DNA from 2 places in the Bacillus pretiosus genome. Region 1 is predicted to be linked to the other one. Evidence: riboswitches for the same ligand, from Rfam matches in the RefSeq annotation. Region 1 holds a riboswitch; the other holds the start of a gene.
What was found. Region 1 has a riboswitch for magnesium ahead of mgtE (magnesium transporter). Riboswitches for the same ligand answer to the same signal wherever they lie in the genome.
Positions count from the first base shown of each region.

Region 2: it holds a riboswitch for magnesium, as region 1 does, so the genes downstream of both, ACU8YW_RS08005 (P-type ATPase actuator domain-containing protein) here and mgtE (magnesium transporter) in region 1, are expected to answer to the same signal.

Region 1 is NZ_JBRFUV010000002.1:130,107-134,894, forward strand. Features, by position in the region: partial or broken gene ACU8YW_RS27890 (ISNCY family transposase) at 225-449, shown strand; gene ACU8YW_RS27895 (FtsW/RodA/SpoVE family cell cycle protein) at 766-1,893, opposite strand; M-box (ykoK) riboswitch at 2,082-2,258, opposite strand; M-box (ykoK) riboswitch at 2,780-2,947, shown strand; gene mgtE (magnesium transporter) at 3,224-4,552, shown strand; gene ACU8YW_RS27905 (phosphodiester glycosidase family protein) at 4,713-4,788, shown strand, end outside.
Region 2 is NZ_CM129593.1:1,517,727-1,522,514, forward strand. Features, by position in the region: gene ACU8YW_RS07995 (glutathionylspermidine synthase family protein) at 1-837, shown strand, start outside; gene ACU8YW_RS08000 (DUF350 domain-containing protein) at 834-1,220, shown strand; M-box (ykoK) riboswitch at 1,346-1,511, shown strand; gene ACU8YW_RS08005 (P-type ATPase actuator domain-containing protein) at 1,854-2,579, shown strand; gene ACU8YW_RS08010 (5'-3' exonuclease) at 2,710-3,576, shown strand; gene ACU8YW_RS08015 (FbpB family small basic protein) at 3,937-4,077, shown strand; gene ACU8YW_RS08020 (acyltransferase family protein) at 4,406-4,788, shown strand, end outside.

The DNA.
Region 1 (4,788 bases):
TTACCGGTGGTCTTATTCTCTGTCCTTTCTTAGCAAAATTTACTGTTGACAAATATCATTCCACTTTAATTTCCTAAAGGGTAATTTTATTTAGAATTGTTAACTTGGAACTGATAAATATCCAAAAATGAATGCATTAATAATTCTGTATTCCTAGAAGAATGATAGTGGCCATCACTATCTCCAAAATAGAAGAAATTACTAGTACTATAACTAAATAAAAGGAAAATAAATCCACAAAACATGTTTTATTTGCTTTTGTAGACAGTCTAACAATAGGAGGTGTTTCGTCTGTTACAGGTTACCCACCAATCTGTAGTAAAGCTTTACTTAAATTTTTTTTCTTGAAAATTGTATTTAAAATGTACTCTATACGTAAATTGATCCATTTTTTGCATCCGTATTCTTTGTTTCGTGTATCTTTTGACCTGTCTTTAATGCTTTATATTTTCAATGATTGCTTTTTCTTTTGATTTAATAATTTCTATCTGATATATATTACTATTAACTTCCTAATATTTTTATGCTTATCTATATAATAAAAAGAATTTTAAGAATTGAGACCAGCCAATTATATATATATTTTCTCAGCCATTGTGAATCCTTCATCCCTTGCCACGAATTTTTACAATGTTATTTTTTTACTGTGTTTATTTCATTTTTTAGCGATAATTCTAATGAAAAAACAACAGATTGATTTACGGAATCAGTCTGTCCAAAATCAGAAAGAATTCATCCATTAAAAATAGAACAACATATAGAAAATCATATATTATAATTAATAAACTTAATTTTATTGAAAATTGAAATATTAAGTAATATTCCTATTGCTATTAAATTAACCATTAAAGAACTTCCACCAAAACTTACAAATGGAAATGGGGTACCCGTAAGAGGAAGTATTCCCGTAATACCGCCTAAATTAACAACAGATTGCAAACCAATCATACACCCTATACCAATTGCTATAAAACTTCCGAATGGATCTTCACATAGCTGTGCAATTTTTAGTGAGCGAAGAACTATAGCTAATACTCCGGCCATTATAATGAATACACCAATGAATCCTAATTCTTCAGAAACGATTGCCATTATAAAATCAGTATGTGGTTCGGGGAGATAACCTGTTTTTTGAATGCTATTTCCAAATCCACGTCCAATAATTCCTCCTGAGCCAATGGCAATAAAAGAATTTACAAGTTGATATCCATTTCCTTGTGCATCAACAAAGGGATTGATAATTGTAGTAATACGTGTCTTTTGAACATCTGACAAACTAAATTGAATCAAAAAATATAAAATAGGTAACCAAAAAATAGCACCTATTATAGTTCTTTTAATTAATAGATTTATATTTATTCCCGAGCAAAGAAATATGCTAAAAACTATACCTAATATTAAAAGTGCAGATCCTAAGTTTGGCTGTTTATAGATTAGGAAAAAAATTATAGCTAAAAAAAATAAAAGTTTTCCGCCCCCAATCCAAATTTGTTTAGCTAATCCTTGTCGCAATGCAAAAAAACGGGCTGTTACAAGTATTGTTCCTAATTTAAGAAATTCAGCTGGCTGTATTCCAAAGATCCATGATTGAGCATTATTTACCACCTTTCCTTTCCATAAAACCATAATTAACAAAAAAATCCCTCCAATCATAATACAGATTGAGACTATTCGTTTTTTCCATATTTCATATGGGAGAATAGCACAAACTATTAGCCCAATTGTTCCTAAAAATAGTTTTGTTAATTGAGAATCAACAAAATGCCTACTGTTATAACCGTAATGTTGAACAGCAACAATGGAGCTAGCGCTATACATCATGATAATACCTAAAGTACATGTTATGAATAGAGGGAGGAGCAATAGATAATCGAGTTTTATTATTTTTTTCATTTTAAAATCCTCCTGATTTACATTAACACTTAATATTACATTTGCTAATGAATAGAATCTTGTTCTCAACAAGTATTAAATAGTACTTTTGTTTTGAGAGATTCTATCGCTTACACCCTGTTTTCTTACGCAAAAATCCCCCTTAGTTACATACTAGGGAGGATTCAAAATGGCATGACTAAATAAAGCTTTTCTCCCCCTAGTAGAGCTTTGGCACTATACAACGTAAAGTAATGGAAATTCATTACTTAGCTATCTTAAGAAGAGCCTTAATCCGACAATTCCTGTTCTACCCATTGGCGTCTTTCGACATTTTTGGGCAATAGCCTGTGTTTGTATAGGAGCCTCACCTAACAGGTTTAGCAATATAAATTTTATGTGTTTGTTCGTGTAGCCAGCATAAATACTTTTTTTTTGCTTGTCAAGTAAACGTATTGCTAACTTTATATTCTTTATTGCTTTATAAATCTTTGAGAAATGATGTGAGAAATTATATTTAATTGTCTCATATAGATACATATTTGCGACTTGGAATGTATAATTTGATTAAGTAGTTTAACCATATAAATTTGATAAACAGTAAAGAAGATATTAATCATAAAATAAGATTTTTTGAAGAATGTTCTTTTGAAGTACGGTATGACTAATGATGTAACTGCTGCTATAAAGTCACGAATTAATCATAAACAATAAGTTTCTTATACGAAATTTCATATGTTTTATAACGTTTTTTTGAACTAATTGTATTTAAATTTTAAATCTTTTAAGCTGAATTTCAAATTTGTAATAGAATCTAATTACATTTCTCTAAAAAAGAATTTTTTATGAATCAAATCGAAAGTTAGTTGACAAATATTAAATTCTGGTTTAAATTTTGAAGTAATTCAATAATCTTTGTTAGGTGAGGCTCCTGTATAGAGAAACGCTGCTGCCCAAAAATGTCGAGAGACGCCAATGGGTCAACAGGAACGGTCGGATTAAGGCCCTTTTTAATGTAGCTGGTTATAAAAACCTATGCTATACAGTGCTAAAACTCAACGAGGGAGTGGTATACGATTTGATAGAAAGGCACCTCTGGGATTATTGCAGAGCTGTCTTAATAATCATTTATTTGTATTGTAAAAAAACCTTTACTCCTTTTTGAGTAAGGTTTTTTTTTGTTTAATGTTATTTATTTTTATCTTGTCTATATTCAAAAAGGAGGTAGTTCTTAATAAATTGATTGCAATGTAACTATTAATGCTCTAATCAAAATTTTAGACAGATAAAATAATACAAAACCACTCATGAAACTCTAGAGTCTCCCTTAGCAATATGAGGAGGAGTTAACATGAAGAAATTATTAAATGAATTACTTGTAACCCAAAATGATTTGGATGCAGATAAAGTTTTACGTCATCCGTCGTATGATGTTGCGCAAGAAATAAAACGGTTTTCAATAGAAGATCAAGTCATATTACTAGATAAGATTCCTGTATTAAAAAGCTCAAAAATTCTACAACATTTGAGTACAGAAGAAAAATATAATATCTTAATTCACTTATCTGAAAACAAAGCTAAAAAGTTACTAAATTTACAACCGATTGATGAAACAGTAGATTTACTTCTAGCGGTTCATCCGGAAAAACAAGCTAAATTAATGGCGTATCTAAATAAAATTACAAAGCATAATGTGAAAAAATTAATGGCTTTCAAACCTGAAACAGCAGGTAGTCTTGTCACAAGTGATTTTGTTGCAGTTAGAGGGAATTGGTCAGTAAAAATGACATTGAAGTACATTAGGGAACATTCTAAAAATGTAGAATCAATTTCTTATATTTATGTTCTTGATAGTCATGGTTATCTTAAGGGAATCGTTTCCATTCATGAGTTATTACTAGCAGCAGATGAAGAGATATTATCCAATATCATGATTCGAGAGGTGATTTCAGTACCTGCTGAGGTTGATCAGCAAGAAGTTGTAAAAAAGCTACTGAATTATAATTTAGCAGCAATACCTGTAACAACAGCAAATAATGAAATGATTGGTATTATAACATTTGATGACGTAATGAATGTTATGGAAGCAGAGGCTACAGAAGATATCCAAAAGTTAGGTGGAAGTGAACCATTAAATCAATCTTACTTTGAATCTAGTATTTGGAGCATTTTCTTTAAACGTCTACCATGGTTATTGCTTCTTTTTGTTGCTGAGGCATATACAGGTACAGTACTAAAGTATTTTGAAGACGAAATTGAAACAGTAGTTGCCCTTGCTTTCTTTGTTCCATTATTAGTGGGTACTGGAGGGAATACAGGAACACAGGTTGTAGCAACAATTACTCGTGCAATCGGTATTGGAGAGGTGAAATTTAAAGACATTTTCCGTGTAATGAAAAAGGAATTTGCAATTGGCATGCTTCTCGGACTTGCACTTGGGGTAGCTGGGCTCATTCGTGCTTATATGTTAGGGGTTGGAACAGAAGTTGCACAAGTTGTAGCAATCACTTTATTATTTATTGTTATTTGGGCTTCGCTTGTCGCAGCTGTTTTACCTTTGATTTTGAGAAAATTTAAATTAGATCCTGCAGTCGTTTCTGGTCCATTTATTACAACATTTGTTGACGGAACAGGATTAGTAATATATTTCTTGGTTGCAAAAACGTTATTAAATCTGTAAATATACACTGAAATAAATAAGAAATGTAGAACAAGTATTTTGCCTTGCTTGCTAAGACATAGTGAGGAACTCGGGAATAAGGGAAACAAACACTTGTGTCTTTAGGTAAATAATATTTTAAAGGATTCATTGAATGTAATTAATGACGGAGGATATAACTATGAAACATCTAAGAAAAATCTTCAAACGAATTTTGCTTCTTCTTTCTATTTTCATGCTTATTGGCATAGGAATAT
Region 2 (4,788 bases), on a different replicon from region 1:
GGCTATGATGATCCAAACTTGGGTCAAGAACGATTACTATCTTCTGGTGTTACAAAGGCCGTAATGGAAGCGACAAAGGGAATAGATAACCCAAATGTTGTTTTTACAGCACATCATGAACATATTGAGGATTGGAATACGACTATGTATTTGAGTCAGTTATGCCATGTTGAAAATAAAGTAGTGCCAATGTCAGAACTTAGAATTACAAAAGATGCTTTAGTGGATAGGGATGGAGTACAGATTGATATTTTATATCGCCAAACATATCCGATAGAAGATTTAATTGAGGATCAAGATCCTGAAACAGGAGACTTCGTAGGTGTGGAACTGTTGCAACTTGTAAAAGCCGGAAAGCTTTTTATAATAAATCCTTTGTCAGCATTTTTACTTCAGCCAAAATCAATTCAGTGTCTGATTTGGGGGTTAGCAGAAGAAAAGGCCTTTTATACAAATGAGGAACAACAGTGGATTAAAGAATATATGTTACCTACATATTTAGAACGAGATTTATTTTTGGGAAAAGGTTCTTTCGTTCAAAAACCTTCATTTGGTAGAGAAGGAGACACAATTACCGTTCGCGATAAGGACGAAAATATTATGATTCAAAATGCACACCAAACGTATAAAGCGTCACTGCCGATATTTCAAAAGTATACAGAACTTCCAGTCGTATCTTTGGAAACAGAGGAAGGGATGGAGAAACTGTCGTATGTGTTTGGTTCGTTTTTAATTGCTGGAAAAGCGAGTAGTATCGGTATTCGCGCTGGGGAAAAAATTACGGGGAATGAATCGTACTATTTACCGGTAGGTATAAAAAAGGAGGAAAGTATATGATTAATTTTTTATTATATTTAGCAGTAACACTGGGCCTTTTATGCATTGGTCTGTTCCTCATGGAAGTGACAACGAAAGTAAAAGAATTTAAGTTAATGGCCCAAGGGAATAAGGCGGTAAGCTATGTACTTGGAGGACGATTACTTGGGTTAGCTATTGTTTTATATTCGACAGCAGCTAATTCCATTTCACTTCTTGATATGGTTTCGTGGGGAGCCGTTGGGATTTTGGCTCAAATTATCGTCTTTTATTTAGCTGAGTGGCTTACACCACGCTTTAATATAAACAAAAGTCTTGAAGAAGATAATCAAGCAGTCGGTCTTTTTCTTATGTTTTTATCGCTTTCCATTGGGATTGTAATTGCTGGTTGTATAACTTATTAAAACCTTTACGTTTAGACGTAAAGGTTTTTATTTTATATACGTTAGTTCGCCATACCTTTCGAAAAAATTGTAGGCTACTGTTGACATCTATTTTAAATAAGAGTAACATTTTCTATGTAATAAAAATAAGTCTCTGTTAGGTGAGGCTCCTGTATAGAGAAATGCTACTGCCCAAAAATGTCGAGAGACGCCAATGGGTCAACAGGAATGATCGAATTAAGGTTTTTCTTAACGTAGCTGGTAATGTACCTATGCTATACAGTGCTAAAACTCGGTGAGGGAGAGGTCCGTAGATTTCTAATTGTTTAGGAATCGTTTATTTGTGTATGCCATGACCTTTACTCTTTTCGGAGTAAGGGTCTTTTTGTTACAAATCTATGAGTAACTTCATAGTATAAACTATAAAATTAAACGAGGAGGTGAGGAGCATGTCAAATTCTGACTCGGTTCCGTTACCCATATACTTCAAATCAAAAATATATGATGTAGGCAGGAAACGACTTGTTCCTCCCTCTATATTTATCATAATGTAGCGTTTATATGCATGTTTAAGCGCTAAACACTGTTACGGTAAAGTGGATAAATTGAGAAACAAAGCGTTTCTTCCTATGTTGTACAGGAGGAGACGATAATATGTTATATGCAAACAAAACTGTGGGTAACACGTCATATAAATTAAGTAAAAAATCAATGAAAGAACAAACAATGCTTCAAAAAAATAAAGATTTATTAATTGAAATCGCAACGAGAGATGTAAAATCTGTATTTGCGTATTTTAAAACAACAAGAGACGGATTATCTATGAAAGAGGCACAAAAACGCATTCAAGTATACGGCCGAAACGAATTAATTTCAAAAAGAGCGCGTATTGCGGAAGTAATGATGAAGCTAAGTGGAATGATTCCAGGTTTTTCAAAACAACATGTGCGTGATGGATTACAATGTGAGAAAATTACTGTGTCTCGAGTAGAATGTTCTAGTGTAACAGGTTTAAACGGTGAATTAAAAATGATGAATGTGCCAGTACAAGAGCTTGTTCCTGGGGATATGATTTTTCTTTCAGAAGGTGATACAGTACCAGCAGATGTACGTATCATTTACGCGAATGATTTATTAGTAAATGAATCCGTGCTAACAGGAAAAGATGCAAGTATTGAGAAATTTGAAAGTTGCTATCACCTTGAGCGTAAACGATTTATTCCTTTAAAACGAATGAAAGACTATAATCCACTTGAACTTGAAAACGTATGTTTCAAAGGGACTCATATTGTTGGCGGAAATGCAAAGGCTGTAGTTGTTTCGACTGGGAAAAATACGTATACAGGAATTCTTCATACTTGTTGTAGTAGAACGTCTTAATGTGTAAATGATGCTAAATATACAAAAACAATGTATAATAGACAAAGTTGAAAAAACGTAGAATGGTAATCTATTTATATAACCTTACGTGATGACGTGGGGTTATTATTTTTTTGGTAGGAGAGGGATTATGAAAAAAGTATTATTAGTTGATGGTATGGCACTATTATTTCGTGCTTTTTACGCAACAAGTGTCTACGGACAATTTATGAAACGACAAGATGGTACCCCTACAAATGGGATTCATGGTTATATGAAACATTTATTAACAGCTATGCAAGCAATTGAACCGACACATATCGTAACATGCTGGGATATGGGTAGTACGACATTTAGAACAGAATCGTTCTCGAATTATAAAGCGAATCGTGTAGCGCCGCCTGAAGAATTAATTCCGCAATTTGATTTAGTTCAAGAAATGACTGCGAAATTGTCTATTCCAGTTATCGGTATGAAAGGGTATGAAGCGGATGATTGTATTGGTACGCTTGCAAAACAATACTGTAATGAAGCGGAAGTTTATATTTTAACAGGCGATACGGATTTACTTCAGCTTGTTGATAAGAACGTTACAGTTATGCTCTTGCGCAAAGGAATTGGAAATTACGAATATTACACACCAGAGAAAATCATGGAAGAAAAAGGCGTAGAGCCGTGGCAAATCGTGCATGCGAAAGCGTTTATGGGAGATACGAGTGATAATTACCCAGGTGTAAAAGGTATCGGCGAAAAGACAGCGTATAAATTGATTCAAGAGCATGGAACAGTAGCAACCGTACTAGAAAATGTAGCAACATTAACGAAAGCGCAGCGTACAAAGATTGAAAGTGATTTAGAGAACTTAAATATTTCATTACAATTGGCACAAATTCATTGTGAAGTTCCAATTTCATGTTTACTAGAAGAAGGATTACACACAATGGATGAAGAAAAACTTAGATTCGTTTGTGAAGAAATGAATTGGGGAAGACCTGAAATATTAATCAATATGCTATAAATAGTTTTGAAAGAGGGGTGTTATATAAGTCAAACTTTGACTTATATAACACCCCTCTTTTTGTTTTTAAGAACAGTATAGTAGTAAATAAAATTATATCGAACTCAATTTTAAATATATAAATGTTTCGACAAAATATATTGATAGAAGTTGATGACAATAGCAACTTTTATAATGAAATGAAGCAATTTCAAAATGGTTTTAAGATGATCACATTTTTGTATGTTCACAAAGTTGTCAGAAAATAAATGAAATTTTCATATGAAGTTCAAATGGAATTCACAACAATCAATTATTATAAGGGCACACAGATAATTCCTTATCTTTTATATAAACCATCCCCCAAGGAGGACAATGAAAATGAGAAAAAAAGTGAGAAAATCTTTTAAACAATTATTAATTGAAAATAAACAATCACTATTAAATAATAAAGAAAATATGAAAGAAATTGAAGAGAGAATTGAGAAACGACATGTAGCATATAGTGGTGCCAATAATTAAATAAAATAAAAAAGATAGCCTTTAAAGGCTATCTTTTTTATTTTATATTGAAAAAACTCTATTCCTCTCTTTAATTTTGTAACTATGCAAGATGTTTTTATAGTGTTTTTCTGTCAATATTATTCATTTTTCGAGGTTGTAATTGGTATATATCAATTTTTAAGATTCACTATTCATAATATTACAAAAAATGTTACAATACATTCAAAATTACGCTATAAAATCATTTTAATATGAAAAATTGGAATGAAAAGAAAGGAGAGGAATATGAATAATGGTGTCGCTTTGAAATGATTATTATCATTTCAGTAGGAGTTGATGTAAAACGATGGATAGGTATGAAGAACTGGATTCTATACGAGGAATTTCTTCATTGATAGTAATGATTGGCCATCATTTAATGATTTTTTCAGTATTTCAAAATTACAGTTATGAAGATAATAAACCATTTGTTATTTATCTATTAAAAGAAACACCTGCTCGTCTAATTTTTAGTAGTGGTAACGAATCTGTTATTATCTTTTTTGTTTTGAGTGGATTTGTTTTGTATAGATCCATTCAAAAAAACTACGATAGCTACGGATCATTCCTTTTAAAGCGTATATGTAGAATCTATATTCCATATATCGTAGCAATAATTATAGCTATTTTATGCCAGACTACAATGAGTAAATATGGTATTTCTAATTTAAGTGAATGGTTTAATCGCTC